DNA from 4 places in the Pseudoalteromonas sp. APM04 genome. Region 2 is predicted to be linked to each of the others. Evidence: predicted binding sites of a transcription regulator. Region 2 holds the regulator's gene; each other region holds the start of a gene.
The links. The regulator sigma-54, encoded in region 2, starts transcription at its own class of promoters, with help from an activator protein. The targets are predictions, from matches to a motif close to GTTGGCACGNNNNTNGNNT.
Positions count from the first base shown of each region.

Region 1: a site for sigma-54 is predicted at 1,423-1,441, ahead of glnA (glutamate--ammonia ligase). Genes of this name have one in related genera too.
Region 3: a site for sigma-54 is predicted at 1,435-1,453, ahead of MTP24_RS00080 (EF-hand domain-containing protein). Genes of this name have one in related genera too.
Region 4: a site for sigma-54 is predicted at 1,390-1,408, ahead of dps (DNA starvation/stationary phase protection protein Dps). Genes of this name have one in related genera too.

Region 1 covers NZ_CP094441.1:3,246,982-3,250,182, forward strand. Annotated here, with positions in the region: gene typA (translational GTPase TypA) at 1-990, opposite strand, end outside; gene glnA (glutamate--ammonia ligase) at 1,497-2,903, shown strand; gene MTP24_RS14995 (DUF4124 domain-containing protein) at 3,018-3,201, shown strand, end outside.
Region 2 covers NZ_CP094441.1:560,924-564,124, forward strand. Annotated here, with positions in the region: gene rapZ (RNase adapter RapZ) at 1-235, opposite strand, end outside; gene ptsN (PTS IIA-like nitrogen regulatory protein PtsN) at 255-707, opposite strand; gene hpf (ribosome hibernation promoting factor) at 712-999, opposite strand; gene MTP24_RS02630 (RNA polymerase factor sigma-54) at 1,026-2,525, opposite strand; gene lptB (LPS export ABC transporter ATP-binding protein) at 2,595-3,201, opposite strand, start outside.
Region 3 covers NZ_CP094441.1:18,801-22,001, reverse strand. Annotated here, with positions in the region: gene trkA (Trk system potassium transporter TrkA) at 1-423, shown strand, start outside; gene MTP24_RS00090 (calmodulin) at 491-706, opposite strand; gene MTP24_RS00085 (calmodulin) at 787-999, opposite strand; gene MTP24_RS00080 (EF-hand domain-containing protein) at 1,144-1,356, opposite strand; gene MTP24_RS00075 (flagellar brake protein) at 1,821-2,483, opposite strand; gene MTP24_RS00070 (TrkH family potassium uptake protein) at 2,520-3,201, opposite strand, start outside.
Region 4 covers NZ_CP094441.1:671,813-675,013, forward strand. Annotated here, with positions in the region: gene MTP24_RS03170 (hypothetical protein) at 1-640, opposite strand, end outside; gene dps (DNA starvation/stationary phase protection protein Dps) at 804-1,319, opposite strand; gene MTP24_RS03180 (DUF2237 domain-containing protein) at 1,559-1,921, opposite strand; gene MTP24_RS03185 (DUF2189 domain-containing protein) at 2,125-2,904, opposite strand; gene MTP24_RS03190 (DUF6515 family protein) at 3,130-3,201, opposite strand, start outside.

The DNA.
Region 1 (3,201 bases), 770 kb from region 2:
ACGTGATGTTACAAACTTACCTTCTTTACCACAGAACGGAGAGTTATTTACAGAGAACGTCATTGTAACTGTAGGCTCATCAACACTTAGTGGTGGTAATGCTTCAACGTTGTTAGGACAACAAAGCGTATCTGAAATCTTAAGCTCACCAAGACCAGTAACGGTTACGATGTTACCAGCATAAGCTTTCTCAGTATCGATACGCTCAAGGCCTAAGTAGCTTTGTACTGAACCAATTTTACCGTTACGAGTCGTGCCGTCAGCGCCAATAACTGTAACTTGTTGGTTAGTCGCAACAGAACCACGTTTGATACGACCAATACCGATTACACCTTTATACGAGTTGTAATCAAGCTGAGAGATTTGCATTTGGAAGTCACCTTCAGGATCTGCATCCGGTGGTGATACTTCGTCAACGATCATCTTGAACATAGGTTCCATGTTGTCTGATGGCTCGTCTAAATCTAATGTTGCCCAGCCGTTGATAGCTGATGCATAGATTACTTTAAAGTCTAACTGTTCATCAGTTGCACCAAGGTTATCGAATAAATCAAAGATTTGATCCATAACCCAATCTGGGCGTGCACCTGGCTTATCAATTTTATTGATAACGACGATTGGCTTTAAGCCTTGCGCGAATGCCTTTTGCGTTACGAAACGCGTTTGTGGCATTGGACCTTCTTGAGCATCAACAAGTAATAATACTGAGTCAGCCATCGAAAGTACGCGTTCAACTTCACCACCGAAATCGGCGTGTCCCGGGGTATCTACGATATTGATGTGGTAGTCATTCCAAGAGATAGCTGTGTTTTTAGCTAAAATGGTAATACCACGTTCTTTCTCAATGTCGTTTGAGTCCATCACGCGCTCTTCGTTACCGCCGCGTGTTTCTAATGTACCTGATTGCTCAAGTAGTTTGTCAACCAGAGTTGTTTTACCGTGGTCAACGTGCGCGATAATCGCTATATTTCTTAACTGTTCGATGCTCATATATTTACTCAGAGAAATTAAATTCTCAATGATCCTGCAAGATCTACGCACTCATCTGCGTTTTCACGAGATGTCCAAGCATAGGATTTAAAAGGGCGCATATTATCCCTCATTAATGACATGGATGAAAGTTTATCCAATACAATTTTCAAAACTTTCTCAATACTTTTACTAAGTATCTGTTTTATATATGACAATTATATGAAATAAATTGCCATTATTTTTTAAAAAATGCAGTTTACACTATTTATACGATATTTTTGGCACTCTTTTACATTTAGGTTATGCTGATTTTGAGCGATTAAATTAACAACAAATTGTAGTGCACATAGCCTGCACCAAAGTGGAATTTAACTGCACCATAATGGTGCTGTTTTATGCCCCACATTGTAGCAACTAAGTTTTTTTAACCTATAAACATAGAGTTATAAAAATGGCACAAAATCAGCTTAATAAATCCCAAAGCAATTATGCAGCAATAATAAAACCCAATAGTTGGAGGACACATGTCACAATCGGTTTTAGATTTTATTAAAGAAAATGACGTTAAGTTCATTGATTTACGCTTTACTGATACAAAGGGTAAAGAGCAACATGTATCTATTCCTCATCACCAAGTTGATGAAGATTTTTTCGAAGACGGTAAAATGTTCGACGGTTCTTCAATTGCTGGTTGGAAAGGCATAAACGAATCAGACATGGTTTTAATGCCTGTTGCTGAATCAGTAAAACTTGACCCTTTCACTGAAGAAACAACATTAATCGTACGTTGTGACGTTGTAGAGCCTTCTACACTTCAAGGTTACGAGCGCGACCCGCGTTCAGTTGCTAAACGTGCTGAAGATTACATGCGCTCTACAGGTATTGCTGATACCGTATTATTTGGCCCAGAGCCAGAGTTCTTCCTTTTTGACGATGTTAAATACAAATCAGACATGTCTGGTTCAATGTACAAAGTTGACGCTGTAGAAGCGGCATGGAACTCAGATAAAGATTATGAAGGCGGCAACACTGGTCACCGTCCAGGTGTTAAAGGCGGTTACTTCCCTTGTTCACCTGTAGATTCTTCACAAGATTGGCGTTCAGCTACCTGTTTAGTACTTGAAGAACTAGGTCAAGTAGTAGAAGCACATCACCACGAAGTAGCAACAGCAGGCCAAAACGAAATTGCAACTCGCTTTAATACTATGGTTTTAAAAGCAGATGAAATCCAAGAAATGAAATACGTTATTCATAACATGGCTCATTTATACGGAAAAACAGCTACATTCATGCCTAAGCCAATTGTTGGTGATAACGGTTCTGGTATGCACTGCCACCAGTCTTTGGCTAAAGACGGTGTTAACTTATTTGCTGGTGATAAATACGGCGGTCTTTCTGAAGAAGCGCTTTACTACATTGGCGGTATTATCAAGCATGCTAAAGCTATTAACGCATTTGCTAACGCATCAACTAACTCGTACAAACGTTTAGTACCAGGCTTTGAAGCGCCAGTAATGCTTGCATACTCTGCACGTAACCGTTCTGCTTCAATCCGTATTCCAGTGGTACCATCTGCGAAAGGTCGTCGTATCGAAGTACGCTTCCCAGATCCAACAGCTAACCCATACCTTGCTTTCTCAGCAATGCTTATGGCTGGTCTTGACGGTATCAAAAACAAGATCCACCCTGGCGATGCAATGGATAAAGATTTATACGACTTACCAGCAGAAGAAGCAGCAGAAATTCCACAAGTTGCATCTTCACTTGGTGAAGCACTAGATGCATTAAGTGCTGACCGCGAGTTCTTAACTCAAGGTGGTGTTTTCACTGACGACCTAATCGATGCTTACATTGCACTTAAAGGCCAAGAAGTTGAAAAACTTAACATGACAACTCACCCAGTTGAGTTCGAAATGTACTACAGCTGTTAATGTGACACTGTAAAAGAATGTGTGTTCTCAAGCCCGCTTAGCGGGCTTTTTTAATGGTAAATTAAATCAAACTCCACTAAAGTTAAGCAATCATAAAAATTGCAGGGTAGCAGTGTGAATAGTAAGATTTTATTGCTAATGATTACTTTAGGATTAAGTAATTATGGTTATGCGGGTGAAAAAAGAATTTACGCTTGGAAAGATCAAAACGGCGTTTTAGTGTTTTCAGATACACCGCGTAAAGGTGCTACAGAGGTAAAACTCTCTAGCCAGAGCTTAACTATGCCCGCTAAAGAGA
Region 2 (3,201 bases):
TTGTAAAACCCGGTAAGTATTCGATGATGTGATTAAATTCATCTTGCTCTTTTGGTAAATTTCGCACATCTATACTAACGGCAATTTTATCGTAGTTATCAGAAACGCTTCTTACCAAAGAAGGTAATAAATTTACTGGAATGTTATCTACGCAATAATAACCTAGATCTTCAACAACGCGTAAAGCAACCGACTTACCAGAACCAGAACGGCCACTTATGATAATCAACTCCATTAATCACCCTTTAAATTTGTTACGATTGGTCAACAATAATTTGATACAACTCAGCATCCGATTTAGCACAGCGAAGCTGCTTACAAAATTCTTTATTTTTTAGTTTATCAGCTATCGTTGCTAGCGTCTTTAAATGCTGTTGGTTATCGCCTTCAGGTACGATGAGTGCAACAAAAATATCAACAGGGCGGTTGTCTATAGCATCAAAATTAATCGGTGTTTCACTTACTAACACCAATGCTAAAGGTTCTTGTGCGCCGCTCATTCGGCCATGTGGAATAGCAATACCTCTGCCTATCCCTGTGCTGCCTAGCTTTTCGCGGGTTAATAAAGCGCCCAAAATATCCTGTTGAGATAAATACGGTAATTTATCGTGAGCCAGCTCGCTAATAAACTCTAAAATTCTTTTTTTACTATTAAAAAGGACCGCAGCTTTACTGCAGTCCTGGCATATAAGTGAACTTAATTTCATCATATTAGTGTCGAGCAAGCTTCTCTTTGTGTTTAATTACTTGACGGTCAAGCTTGTCAATCAATGAATCAATAGCTGCATACATATCTTGATGTTCAGTGGATGCGAATAATTCAGCACCACTTACATGAATAGTTGCTTCTGCTTTTTGATTTAATTTTTCTATATCGAGAATGACATGAACATTATTAATATGATCAGAGTGCCTTTCTAGCTTCGCAAATTTGGTATTTATATAGTCTCTTAATGAATCAGTTAGTTCTACATGACGACCAGTTAAATTTAGTTGCATAAGCATTACCCTCTTTGTTTAGCGTCTTAGATCAGGCTCTTTCGCTGATTTGACGGTGGAATAGCAAGAGATTCGCGATATTTTGCGATTGTACGTCTCGCTACTTTAATTCCTTGCTCAGCCAATATATCCGCAATTTTGCTATCACTCAATGGTTTTGCTGAGTTTTCTGCTGCGATTAATTTTTTAATAAGTGCACGTATTGCCGTAGATGAACATTCTCCACCATTTTCGGTACTTACGTGGCTTGAGAAAAAGTATTTAAGCTCAAATATTCCACGCGGTGTGTGCATATACTTTTGCGTAGTTACGCGCGAAATTGTTGATTCGTGCATTTCTACCATTTCGGCAACATCATTTAAAACCATCGGTTTCATGGCTTCTGGCCCGTGTTCAAAAAAGCCCTGTTGTTGTTTAACAATACAGTTAGTTACTTTTAAAAGTGTATCATTTCTACTTTCTAAGCTTTTTATAAACCATTTAGCTTCTTGTAAATGTGAGCGAATAAATTGACTGTCGCCGCTTGATTTAACTGTACGTGACATTGCTGCATATTGGCTGTTTACACGAATTTTTGGCATGCTGTCTGGGTTTAACTCTACAATCCAGCGGCCTTTAATTTTTTTAACTGACACATCAGGTATTACATACTCAGACTCTTCTCGTACTATTGTGTCTGCAGGCTTAGGGTTGAGCGTATGAATAAGTGTCATTACTTCTTTAAGCTCATCTTCTTTGAGCTTCGTTTTTTTCATTAATGTACGGTAGTCACGAGCAGCTAACAAATCAATGTGCTCTGTTAAAATCATTTTTGTTTCATCAATAAAAGGCGTGCCTTTATCAAATTGATTTAACTGAATACACAAGCACTCTTGTAAGCTACGTGCCGCAATACCCACTGGGTCAAATAGCTGAATGCGCTTTAAAACCGCTTCTATTTCGTCAAGTTCAACCTCAACGTCATCGTCGTTATCTTGATTAAAGCTCTCTAAAATCTCTTCGCAGCTGAGTGTCAGTATGCCTGAATCATCCACCGCTTCTACAATAGCAATAGCGATGGCTTCATCTGTAGGGCTAAATGGCGTTAATTGTAATTGCCACATTAAGTATTCGTGAAGCGTTTCAGTTGATGCGCCCTGATATATAGACTCATCTTCAGGCATTGGGCCTGAAGATGATGCAGGGGCTGCACTCATATACTCATCCCAGCTAACATCCATTGCCATGTCGTCACTTACGGTATCTTTAGCAAGCGCTTCACCACTGTCTTGTTCATACTCGCTAGGGGCTTCATCGGCAGATACGGTTACTGTAACTTCATCGTTATCTGCTTTTTGCTCATTTTTGCCCGCAAGATCATCGGCATAGTCTTGCTCCTCAACCTCAAGTAATGGGTTGCTGTCGAGCGCTTCTTGTATTTCTTGCTGAAGATCCAATGTACTCAATTGCAGCAAGCGAATAGCTTGTTGCAACTGAGGTGTCATTGTAAGTTGCTGGCCCATGCGCAGCTGTAGTGATTGCCTCATGTATCTCTAACAATCCTTTTAAGTTGTTATAATTAATACTAGCAGATGCTTATAAATAAGGCGTAAATGTTACAGCCTAAATTGCTCGCCTAAATATACATCGCGTACAGTTTTATCATTTAATACGTGTTCAGGGGTACCAGAAGCAATCAGTTCCCCATGAGAAACAATGTAGGCTTTTTCGCAAACATCAAGGGTTTCTCTTACATTGTGGTCTGTTATTAATACGCCAATACCACGGTTTTTTAGGTGTTCAATAATTTTTTTAATATCTAATACTGAGATAGGGTCAACACCGGCAAATGGTTCGTCTAACAAAATAAACTTTGGATCTGCAGCTAAAGCACGTGCAATCTCCACTCGGCGACGTTCTCCGCCCGATAATGCCATACCTTTGCTGTCGCGAATGTGTTGAATGCTAAATTCATCCAATAGATTATTTAATGTTTCTTCTCTGGCTTGTTTAGTGAGCTCCTTTCGAGTTTCTAAAATAGCCATTAAGTTTTGATACACTGTTAATTTTCTAAATATAGACGACTCTTGTGGTAAGTAGCCAATACCTAATCTAGCACGACTGTGCATAGGTAAAAGCGTAATATCGTTATCATCGATAGATATTTTGCCTTTGTCGCTAGGGACTAAGCCTACAATCATGTAAAAGGTTGTTGTTTTACCT
Region 3 (3,201 bases), 540 kb from region 2:
AAACGCATGGGCGCGCAAAAAACCATGGTGCTTATTCAACGTGGTGCGTATGTAGACCTAGTACAAGGTGGCGAAATAGACATTGCCATATCGCCGCAACAGGCAACAATTTCTGCATTGTTAACCCATGTACGTCGAGGTGATATTGTTAACGTGTATTCATTGCGTAAAGGGGCTGCAGAGGCTATTGAAGCAGTTGCTCATGGCGATGAAAATACCTCCAAAGTAGTTGGCCGTGCAATTGCCGATATAAAACTACCCGCTGGAACAACTATTGGGGCCATTGTGCGTAACGACGATGTACTTATTGCCCACGACGACACCATTATTATGTCGGGCGATCACGTGATTATGTTTTTAATTGATAAAAAACATATCAACGTAGTAGAAAAGCTCTTCCAAGTAAGTGCTATATTTTTATAACGCATCAAACACAAAAAAGCCGCTGAACATCGCGGCTTTAGTGGAGTATGATTGGGGCTTATCAATGCTACTGTACTTTGGCAAATTCTTCTTTAGAAAGCTCACCATTTCCATCTGTGTCTAAATCTTTAAAAATTTTCACTAATTGTGAGTTTACTTGAGCTTCTTCCATGCTGATAACACCGTCACTGTTGCTATCAAACGATGCAAAGTCTACCGCTGCATAAGCTGCTGAAGAAGACGCTAAAACTAAAACCGCAAGTGTTGTATTTAATGTTTTCATAGTGATGTTCCTAGTAAAATGAGAAATCCTTTTCTAAGATCCCTGTCTGTGAAAAATAGCTAAACCAATACCGGTTAACTTTAAAATTTTGCAAACTCGTCTTTAGACAGCTCACCGTTACCATCTGTATCTAGCTCTGTAAACTCAGCCATTAAATCGGTGTCTATTGCCGCTTCACTTGGGCTAATTGCTCCACTGCTGTCGGTATCTAAACTGTCAAAATCTGATGCTGCAAACGCAGCTGAAGAAGACGCTAATGCAATAAGTGCTAATGCTTTATTTAAATGTTTCATAACTTAATCCTTCATACTTAATGTTCTATCAAAAAAATGGGCTTATTACCTTTTAAAATGGTTTCACTTCCTTGTTATCCTTTTTCGTAAGCTCCCTTGCCTACTTAGGTTGTCTTTGGCAACTCAGGATTCCATTTACTGAATTTAGGCTTTTGAAAACTCTTCTTTTGATAACTCACCATTTTGGTCTGTATCGAGCTCTGAGAACATGCTCATTAATTTTGCATCAACTGATGCTTCGGCTTGGCTAATTGCACCATTACCGTCTACATCGAGTGTATTAAAGTCAGAGCCTGCAAAAACGGCTGACGAAGAAGCGAGTGCGATAAGTGCTAATGTTTTATTAATGCGTTTCATAGTATGTATCCTTCAAGTTGTATGTGAGTGATTGGTACTTACTGTTAATCACGTTTTTCGATTAGTACAACCAGACTATTACAACTTAAATGCCAATATTTATTAGTTTATATTTTTCAGTGCCTTACGTGTTAAATACTGAAAAAAGTGCAAATTTAAGCATTATTTTTGTAGCTATTTAGCAACGCTGGTTTAATTAAAAACTATAAGTTATTAAAAATCAGATGCTTAGGTTTAATGTAAAAAACCACAAAGCGAAGTTATTTAAATGATCAAGGTGTAATTAGGTATTGAGCAGGAAGTTTTAAACTGAACAAGGTGTAAAAATAAAATAAAATATAAAAAATTTGAATGCTATATCTCTGTTTTTATTTAATAAAAAATAATAATTTAGAGGTTGGTAATTTATTTTCGTTCATAAAGTAAAAAGTCGCTATTTTGTTGCAAAATAGCGACATTAAAACCTAATCGGCATCGAGTTCTATCATAGCGGGGTCAATAAAGTGCTCTTTCATAAAAGCTTTCATCTCTTCTTTACTGGCTAATAACTTAATACCGCAACGCACGCCTGCATTATGATCTTTCACGCTGCACACTTCGCCTTCAAAGCCTTTGCTATTACTACCTAATACCACAGTGCATTGTGAGTCTTTGATGCTTTCTAGATCTGCGTCAGTTTTTACATCAAACATAGCCCCCGTTAGCGAAATATCTTTTATAACACCATCGAGTACCTTGTCATCACTGAGTTTAAGTTTTGCAGGCAATAGAGTTGGAATACGGGTTTGCGAACGTAAACTAAATAGCTGAACTTGCTTGGGGTAGTTTATAAAAATCAGCCTAACGGGGTGTGATGCAATAGATTTAATTTGCTGTCTAAACGCAATTATTTGTCCATCGTCACCCTCTATTAATGCTCTTACAACTACGGTGACGCCATCTCGTAAGTAATCATTTCCACCCGGTAAACGTTTAGCTGTAGGAAAGTTTAAAATAATAAACTTTTCATCAAGCAAGCCTACCATTTCTGTTTTCACGCGCTTACTGCTAGTGGGTGTTAATATTTCTAAGTCAACTAAACTGCCAACCGGTATATTATTTAATTTATCTGCATGTGTTGCTGGCATATCCATTCCATAAACATAGTAGTAAAACGTTGTGTTTTATCCGCGCCAAAACGTAGGCGTAAATAACACAAGCAAAGTAAAAATTTCTAGTCGGCCAAATACCATTGCAATAGTCAGCAACCATTTAGCGCCGTCGGTTATTGCACCATAATGCGAGGCAACATCACCCAACCCTGGGCCTAAGTTATTTAAACACGCTGCCGTGGCCGAAAACGCCGTAATATTATCCATTCCCGTACCCATAAGCGCCAGCATAATAATAATAAATACTAAAGCATAGGCAGAGAAGAACCCCCACACAGCTTCTACAACCTTATCGGGCAATGCTTTACGGCCAAGTTTGATTGAATAAATAGCACGAGGGTGCACTAGGCGGTTTAGCTCACGTACGCCTTGCAGGTAAAGTAAAAACACGCGCACCACTTTCATACCGCCCCCGGTAGACCCTGCACAACCACCAATAAAGCTCGAAAATATTAATAAAATAGGTAAAAACAGCGGCCATGTTGAAAAGTTATCGGTAGCAAAACCCGCCGTTGTACTCATTGATACCGCTTGAAATAGTGCTTGGTCAAGGGTTTCATCACCATTGGCGTATATCTCGTTCGACGACAACACAGTAAAACAAATAACCACCAGCGCCAATTGAATGCATAAAAATACTTTAAACTCGGGGTCGCGAATGTAGACCTGCACGTTCCGGCTTGCCACCGCAGCG
Region 4 (3,201 bases), 110 kb from region 2:
TTAATACATTGCCTGCATAAGAGGCATGGTTGCCATCATCCATATGTAGTTTTGCATCTGGCATCAAAACTAAAAGCCTGTTCCAAACAAGGCCAATAGGAGCTACGCAGCTAGGTTGTTTAGCGCTTATTGATAAATGTAAGTCGTATACACGCTGGCCTTCTTCAGGGTTGCCTCTTTGTGGGTGTTCAGGAAATAAAATAGGTGTGATATTTTGTGCCTTAGCTGATGAAATTAAATGCTCAGCGGCATCAGTAGGGTAAGTTGTTAAACCAGACTGAGAGTATTTTTGACCTTGAAAAATGGCATGGCTTAGATTTTTGTTTTTAAGTTTGTCTACGTTTGCCCTAATACTCACAATATTATCTAAAAATGGTCCCGACACTGTGGTTGTTTGAACTGACTTATCTGGGTATTGGTTTTCGATTATATGCTCAATGATCCGCCCTAACTGACAGCTGTGACTATTGCCATAAATAATAATGTTGTAATTATCTTCGATATTATTTTGTGTAATTGGAGTCGGACTTTCACTTGTATTTGATTGCGGAACTTTGGTATTACTGTTGCCTGAGCCGCAGGCTGATAAAAATATTAAAGAAAAAAGCCAAAATTGTTTAGGGGTATTAAAACTTATCATACTAATTTGTACCAATATTGAAAACTACTTACTGATACTAGTAGGTTAATTCTTATGCCACAAGTTCTTGCACGGCTCAAATACCTTAGTAATATTTTGTTTTATGATTTAAACAAAAAGCCCAACAAAAATGCTGGGCTAAGGTACTTAGGTAATAAAGGTATTATTGCGTTAATTCACCAGTAGCTGACTCGATATGTGCTCTTACAAACCACTGAAATTGTTCAAGATCGGCAAGTTGGCTTATTAACATATCTTCAGATACTGGATCTAAATCTGATACCGTTTCGATGGCTTTACGGTGATCGGCATTAATACCGTTGTACACCTTATCTAACGCGCCTAAATGCTCCGTAACAAGTTCTTTACCTAATGAATATTCGTTCCATGTACGGCGGTCAACAATTGACTTAGGTGTCCCTACTGGTATGCCGCCTAAAGTGGCAATACGCTCGGCTATTGTATCTGTCATTTCGCGCACAGCTTCAACCTGAGGGTCTAGCATTTCATGCACACCTATAAAATTAGGACCAACAACATTCCAATGAATATGTTTTAGTGTTAATTGAAGATCTATAAGTGCAACCATGCGGTTATCTAAGGCTGCGATAGTTTTTTCAGCTGATTCGTTGCTCATACCTGGTGCAGTAAATTTAGCTTGCTTATTTGTATTGCTCATAACTTCTCCTACTTAACTATTTAATATTTTCACGTAGTCCTTTACGTAATAAATACGTGATAATTGTATGAAGCAATCAATATGCCGAAAGTTAAACTAAATAAAGTTGTTTTAAATCAGTTGCTTGTGTTTTTGCTTTTGTTTTGTTTTTTTTTAATACGAGGTGGTTATGAAAAGTCTGCATCTTTTTGTAAAATTTGCAGACCAAACAGATTTGCTGAAACTAAGCTAGAATATTTTTAACGGGTGTATTCATGTGCCTTTAGTAGTTCAAGCGGTATTACTTCAAGCGATTTTTTATTAGTGGCCTGCAAGATTACTGGCGGCGCAACGTTTGCTTGTTGCGCATGAAGCCATCTTATTGCGCATAAACACCATTTGTCGCCAGCTTTTAAGCCTTCAAAATCGTAAAGTGGATTGGGCGTTATGAGATCATTACCTTGTGACTTCGAAAACTGTAAAAATTCTTCGGTCATAATTGCACACACACTATGATTACCGCGATCAGAGTCTGGTACATAGCAAAAACCCTCGCGAGTATACCCGCCATTCCCACAGCATAATTGTAACCGGGTATCCAGAACGTTAAATTGATTTGCCATAAGGTGCCTTAAGTCATTATGTTTAATACAGTAAAAATTACTTTATCAGGCGCTAAAAAGTATAGCTACTAAAGTGAGGATGTTTGATTATGACTTTTTAAAAAAATCGGGGCATTTAAATGAAGGGAGGAGGGGAAAAGTATTATTTGTGCCACACACTAGTTTTACTAGTTCGTGGCACAAGTTAAGTTAAAGTTTGTTAACTATTCATATTTTCTGGCTTTTTTAGTTTTGATTACTGCAATGTATGCGTGCCAGCTTGCATAGCTAAGTAGTGGCATAATTACAATAAACCCAACAGCCCCAGTTACAAAACCAAGCGCAACCATTAGGAAAATGCATATTGACCAAACAACCATTGGCGCAAAATTATTTTTAACGGCATTAATAGATGAGACGATAGCTGTCATTATGTCTACGCGTCTTTCCATCATAATTTGTGGTGTAAATGCAGACACTGAAAAAACAGACACGAGTAAAACGCCACCTGCAATTGTACCAAGCGTTAAAAATGCTGACAGTTCTTCAAACGTTGGGTTAGCGTAGTTAGGGTATAAAGCATGAACAAGGGCGGCAATGCGCATCCACGCAATCATTATTACGAGTAATAATATTGCAAATCCCCACTCTCCAACTGGGTTTCTAAACATCGACTTTAGCGAATGCCTAAAAGTGGGTTTGTGGCCTTTTTCGAGTTCCCATGCTACGTCGTATAGGCCGGCTGCGAAAGCGGGTCCAATTAAAACAAACGCAACAGTGGCGGGTAAAATTACAAATACGCTTTGTGCAAAAAATGCAGAGTAGATAATAGCTGCAGGAATAATACTAAACACTAGGCCATAAATTACAGTAAGTAACGGGGCTCGGGTCATATCTTTAAACGCAAGTGCTAACCAGTGAAAAGCAGCGAACGTATCTACTTTGTTACACTCTATACAGCGAGCAAATTCGGTATTTTTTTCAATTGTTTTTGTTGTAGGCATAAGTGGAGCTCCTCTATAAAGCCTCTATTTAGGTTTAGGTCATAAACGCTTTATTTACAAATATTAAACAGACATACGGAGCTAAAATCAAAATTGTTCACTAAATAAACGTTTTATGTTTTTAGAAGGGGGGATTACAAAAGGGAATTTTATAGGAGGATTGCTGAAATCAATAACAATAAAGTACTACTTAACCTGTAGGCAGGTTAAGTAGTTAAATAATGCTCAGCCTAAGCTGATTGCTAGGTATTGTATCTCGTCACCATTTATTTGTGGCAAAAAGTAAATATCGTTGTA